2 regions of the Salipaludibacillus sp. CF4.18 genome follow, and region 1 is predicted to be linked to the other one. Evidence: riboswitches for the same ligand, from Rfam matches in the RefSeq annotation. Region 1 holds a riboswitch; the other holds the start of a gene.
What was found. Region 1 has a riboswitch for thiamine pyrophosphate ahead of ACHABW_RS08665 (acetylornithine deacetylase). Riboswitches for the same ligand answer to the same signal wherever they lie in the genome.
Positions count from the first base shown of each region.

Region 2: linked by a shared signal. The riboswitch ahead of thiC (phosphomethylpyrimidine synthase ThiC) and the one ahead of ACHABW_RS08665 (acetylornithine deacetylase) in region 1 are both predicted to bind thiamine pyrophosphate.

Region 1 covers NZ_JBIMEV010000010.1:9,867-13,085, forward strand. Annotated here, with positions in the region: gene pheT (phenylalanine--tRNA ligase subunit beta) at 1-1,512, shown strand, start outside; TPP riboswitch at 1,789-1,890, shown strand; gene ACHABW_RS08665 (acetylornithine deacetylase) at 2,045-3,219, shown strand, end outside.
Region 2 covers NZ_JBIMEV010000029.1:6,289-9,507, forward strand. Annotated here, with positions in the region: gene thiC (phosphomethylpyrimidine synthase ThiC) at 1-1,195, opposite strand, end outside; TPP riboswitch at 1,338-1,452, opposite strand; gene ACHABW_RS16185 (YfhE family protein) at 1,752-1,871, opposite strand; gene ACHABW_RS16190 (methyl-accepting chemotaxis protein) at 1,997-3,219, opposite strand, start outside.

The DNA.
Region 1 (3,219 bases):
CGGACATTATCAGGGGAGCATCTAGTTATCACCAATGGTACAGACCCTGTTGCAATCGCTGGTGTCATGGGTGGGGCGACATCTGAAGTGCAAAATGATACCGAAAATATATTGTTGGAGGCTGCTTATTTCAATGATACTACTGTTCGGAAAGCTTCAAAAGATTTAGGCTTACGAAGTGATGCAAGTTCTCGATTCGAAAAAGGTATCGATCCAAATCGTGTAGCAGAAGCAGGAATCCGGGCAACGTCACTCATTCAGCAGCTTGCTGGTGGACAAGTTCTAAAAGGTCCTGTGGAGTTTGATGAACTAGATCGCTCATCCAATGAAGTGACGATATCATTAGCTAAAATTAATGGCGTACTCGGAACAGATTTAAAGGTGAGTGATGTAGAGGATATTTTCACTAAATTACAGTTTTCTGTGAAGGAAAAAGACGGTACGTTTACGGTAGCTGTTCCAACTAGACGTCAAGATATCACTATTGAAGCAGATATTGTGGAAGAAGTAGCCAGACTATACGGATATGATAATATTCCAACAACATTACCTAATACACCTTCAACACCCGGTGGATTAACCGAAGTTCAATGGAAAAAACGGAAGGCTCGCCGTTTTCTGGAAGGTGTTGGATTAGATGAGGCAATCAGCTATTCGTTAACGAAAAAAGCGAAGGATGATCACTTTACTGAGGAAAGTGTACATCACGTTGATGTAGCCTTGCCGATGAGTGAGGATCGAGGTTCACTGCGAACAACCCTTCTTCCGCATTTATTGGACGCGTTAAGTCATAACAAGAACCGCAATCAATATAATGTTCATTTGTATGAAATTGGTTCGGTTTTTCATGCAAAAGAACAAACGATAACGGTCCAGCCAGAAGAAAAGACGTATATCTCTGCAGCCTTCATGGGATTATGGCAAGAGCATAGCTGGCAAGGCGAGAAAAAAGTCATTGATTTCTTCGTTGTCAAAGGTATTTTAGAGGGTCTATTAGCTGAATGGGACATTTTAGATATTCAATTTGTACAGACTGCTGATAAGAAAGGTTTTCACCCTGGCAGAACAGCTTCAATAATGATTGATGGCAAGGAAATTGGTATCGTTGGACAGATTCATCCTACGGTTCAGAAAACATGGTCTTTACCGGCTACGTATGTATTCGAATTGAACGTGTCTGAGTTAGTTAACGCCAATAACGACACACTTCGTTACCAGCCTATTCCAAAATATCCTGCTATTGACCGGGATATTGCATTAGTAGTTGATGAGAAGCTCACCTCTGGAGAAGTTGAACAAGTAATCAGAGAGTACGGCGGAACGTTGCTGACTCAAGTAAATGTGTTTGACGTATATCAAGGGGAGCATTTAGAGATTGGTAAAAAATCGTTAGCTTTTTCATTACGTTATCTTGATCCTGAAAAAACATTGACTGACGCTGAAGTAGTTGCCGTTCATAACAAGGTTCTCGAAGGATTAGAAGAGAAACTAGGCGCTACGTTAAGAGCTTAAGCCAGTAAATGAATGCAGTATCAATTAAAATAAAGTATTGAAGTTCTTTTATTTCTATGATACAAATATTAACAGATATTAAAACAGTATTACTTTATTTAGAGGTAAAAATTTATAAGCTGACAGCTATCTTTACGCCACAAGCATAAAGGGAAGTTCGCCTCCTATTGAGTAGCACCTACACGCACTACGTAGGTGCTACTCGGGGGGTGGCTTTAAAGATCACGCTGTATTTAAGAAAAGACGGCTATGCCGTTTTTCTTAAAAAACTAAATATTTTCACTCTAGGGGCGCTTTCAAAGCTGAGAGAGACATTGGTCTTAACCCTTATAACCTGATCTAGTTCGTACTAGCGTAGGGAAGATGTGTATTCATTAGAACGGAAACAATTCACCTCAAAACTGAATTGTCATTCTCTATTGACTTTGTTTTAAACCACTTCTTTCTCTATCAGAAGTGGTTTTTTTGTATTTTTTTTCAAGTACGTAACACATTTAGAGATTTTTGTTTCTATTTGAAGGGAATGATTTTTTTGAGAAATGACGTTGATTTTTTGAAGCAAAAGGTAGAGGAAAGACAAGGGGAATTACTTGATTTGGTGAAAACGTTAATCACGTATAAAACACCAGCTCCTCCAGCTAGAAATACACAAGAGGCACAAGAATATGTCGGCGCACATTTGAAAAAGTTAGGTTATACGGTAGATATGTGGGATGTGTACCCGAATGATCCAAACGTGGTTGGTGTTTTAAAGGGCACGAACACAGATAACTATAAAAGCCTAATTATTAATGGTCACATGGACGTGGCAGAGGTGAGCCCTGACGAAAAGTGGATAGGTGATCCATTTATCCCAGTTGTAGAGAATGGCCACTTGATTGGCCGTGGGGCAGCTGACATGAAAGGCGGATTAGGGTCTGCATTATTTGCATTACAACTTTTGAAAGAATACGAGATTGAACTGCCAGGGGACATCACTTTGCAGTCAGTTATTGGGGAAGAGGTCGGAGAAGCTGGAACACTCCAATGTTGTAAACGTGGAAAAGGGGCGGAGGCAGATTTTGCGATTGTCGTAGACACTAGTGACTTACATATTCAAGGACAGGGGGGCGTGATAACAGGTTGGATCACAATCAAGAGTAACCAAACTTACCACGATGCTACGCGAAGAAATATGATCCATGCTGGAGGAAAGTTAGTTGCTGCCAGTGCTATCGAAAAGATGAGTAAAGTCATTCAAGGACTACAGGAGCTTGAACGGCATTGGGCGATCACCAAAAGTTATCCGGGGTGCCCACCTGGTACAAATACGATCAATCCTGCAGTAATTGAGGGTGGACGACATGCGGCTTTTATTGCTGATGAGTGTCGATTGTGGATTACAGTGCATTATTATCCTGACGAAACATATGAAAAAGTTACGAAAGAAATAGAAGAACATATTCTCAATGTTTCAAAAGGAGACCTATGGCTGAAAGATAATCCTCCATCATTTACGTGGGGAGGAACGTCGATGATCGAAGACCGGGGAGAAATATTCCCTTCACTTGAAGTCGACCCGGAGCATGCAGGTGTCCAATTGTTGTCACAATCTCATTACCGAACCTTTCATGCGGAAGCGAAGATAGATGTATCGCCAACTGTTACAGACGGGGGATGGTTAGCCGCAGAAGGTATCCCAACAGTCATTTATGGACCTGGAGATCT
Region 2 (3,219 bases), on a different contig from region 1:
GACCCGGTCCTTCTACCATCACCTGGACGTCGTGTTTCCAAGCCACCTTTGTCAATTCACCAAGCGTATCTAACTCGGCGAATTGCGCTTCATCGTTTGCGTCCGCAATCGATCCTGGTCGTAATCCATCCCCTAACGAAAAGGAAATATCATAAGCTTTCATAATTTCACAGATCTCTTCAAAATGAGTATATAAAAAACTTTCTTGATGATGGTGTAAACACCATTGGGCCATAATCGAGCCACCACGAGAGACAATTCCAGTCAAGCGTTTGACGGTCAGAGGAATGTAGCGTAATAGAACACCTGCATGAATCGTGAAATAATCGACTCCTTGCTCAGCTTGCTCAATCAATGTATCGCGATACACTTCCCAAGTAAGGTCCTCGGCGACCCCATCTACTTTTTCTAACGCCTGATAAATAGGTACTGTTCCAACAGGAACCGCTGAATTGCGAATAATCCATTCTCTCGTTGTATGAATGTCTTTTCCAGTTGATAAATCCATTATATTATCAGCGCCCCAACGAGTGGCCCACGTCATCTTTTCTACTTCTTTTTCTATAGAGGAGGAAACAGCTGAATTTCCAATATTGGCATTAATTTTGACATGAAAATTACGACCAATAATCATTGGTTCTATTTCTGGATGATTGATATTAGCAGGAATAATTGCACGTCCTAGAGCAACTTCCTCGCGGACAAACTCTACATTTACATTTTCTCTTAGCGCAATAAATTCCATTTCAGAAGTGATCATTCCTTGTCTCGCGTAGTGAAGCTGAGAGACATTTTCTCCTTGTTTTGCACGTAATACGTTTCTCTTTAAACCAGGGAATACTTTTTGCGTCGCCCTTGGATCATTTTCATCTTTATAACCATTATCTTCAGGTTTAATTTTACGAATTTCATACTCCTCCACATCTCCACGGTCTTTAATCCAAGAACTTCGAACGGCAGGTATGCCTTTCGTTATGTCTACAGTATGACTCGGATCCGTATAAGGACCACTTGTGTCATAAACACGTACTGGTGCATTTTCTTCTTCCCCAAAAGTCCCTGTCGTTGGACTTAATTCAATCTCACGCATCGGAACCTTCAAATCGGATTTAGAACCAGTCACATAAACCTTTTTACTGTTTGAAAAATTGGACATAATGGAAATATTTTCTTCGTTGAATGATGCAGTCGACATCTAAATCTCTCCCTTTTTTTAAAAAATAGAGGACCAGACACAGACCACACCATGCGGAAAAGTTTATAAATGTACATGAAAAAGCCGGGCCCCTTATAAAATGGTGGACCCGGCTAATATGCATGCAGAAGTTAATTCGCAATGATAGTAATTCTAACTTCCCTACGCTGGTATGATCCAGATCAGGTCCAAAGAGTCAGGAAACTTTATCGTGTTTCCTTCTCAGCCCAACTTATTGGGCTCCCCTAGTTATTTCTATTCGATTACCCTCAGTATATAGAATTGTTCAGAAAAGTCAAACATATTTTAGGTTTTTCCCCTGTTTCATCCAGTCATTAATTGAAAATACATGGCCTCTTTTATATGTACTTTATTGTTTTATTAGCATGGGAGGTTGTTTGGAGGACTTACCGCTCAGCTTTGTTCGAAGAAAACAACAATCTCTTGAAAACCGATAGTTTTATAAATTAACTTGATAAAAAGGGCACTGGAAAAGTAAACCTTCACTTTTCCAGCGCCCTTCATCATTCATGTATCTTTCAATCTAGTTAACCGATTATTTACTTTTTACGGATCGGGCAGCTTTCTCTGCCTTTTTAAAATCTCTACTATAATGAACTTCCTGGGCGGAACTTAGTCCATTATTTCTATCCGTTAACGTTTGATGCAGTTCCATGATTACATAACCCCTTTCAAATAGCGAGATAGTAATTCCTTTCCCGCTCCTAAAAATAGATAAACATCAGACTTCACTAGAAATAGAACTATTCGCGTCGGCCACACTTATGAACCACCGAACAATTATTTCTCATATTTAAATGCTGAGATTTGTGCGGTTAATTGTTCTGCCATTTTAGAAAGATCAGTAGCCATATTATTCATTTCCTGCATCGCTGCACTTTGTTGTTCCATCGTAGCAGACAATTCTTCTGTACCAGCTGAAGATTGTTCCGTTACACTGGCAATGTTCTCTACATATTCCAAAGCACGGTTACTTCTTTCATTGATACTATTTGTAGAGGATGAAATCGCAACTATTCTTTCTGTTAATTTTTTAATATTGTCCGCAATATCAGTAAATGATTGACCGCTTCCCTCAATGACAGTCTCCCCTTGCTTTACTTCCGTAACAACTTCTTTCATATCTATCGTTGCTTGCTTTGATTCATTTTGAACGGCTTGAATAATTTCTTTAATTTCTTGCGTTGAATTGGTAGTGTCTTCCGCCAGTTTTCTAACCTCATCTGCTACCACCGCAAAACCTTTTCCGTGTTCACCTGCTCGTGCTGCTTCTATTGCTGCATTAAGCGCCAATAAATTTGTTTGTGAAGAAAGATTCTCGATCGCTTGAACAATTTCGGTAATACTATCTGATTTTGCACCTAAGCCTTCGATTGTTCCTGCTGTAGCAATTACTTTTTCTCTGATACGCTTCATCTGAGAAATAGAGTCTTTCACTCTTTCTTCTCCTTGCTTAGAGGAAAGCTCCGTATCTTTTGATGCTTTTTCCATGACCTTTAATTCTTCATTCATGCTAGCCATATCCGCGGATACTTGTTGAACAATATTTAATGTTTCTGCAGTATTCGTTGCTTGAGCACTTGCTCCCGACGCTATTTCTTGAGATGTCGCAGAAACTTGCTCACTTCCTTGTAACATTTCCTTTGAAGATGCAGACAATTCTTCACTAGAAGCAGAAACACTCTCAGAAATGTTTGAAGTCTGAATAATGAGGTTTCGAATACTTTCTCTCATAACATTCATATCGTTCGTCAATTGTCCAATCTCATCTTTCGATTTAACTTCTAGAGGCTCGGTTGTTAAATCCCCGTTAGCGATTTGTGTACTAAAGGCTTGAATTTCTTTTATTGGTCGGGTAATATTTCTACCAATATAAACAGCAATCAGTATACCAACGATCACAGAAACAAGTGATACAATAACTGAAACCCATAGAGAGACAGAAAATTGATTGGCTTGTTTTTGTTGAGCCGCTTGAACATCTGCTGCTGCAATTTCAATGA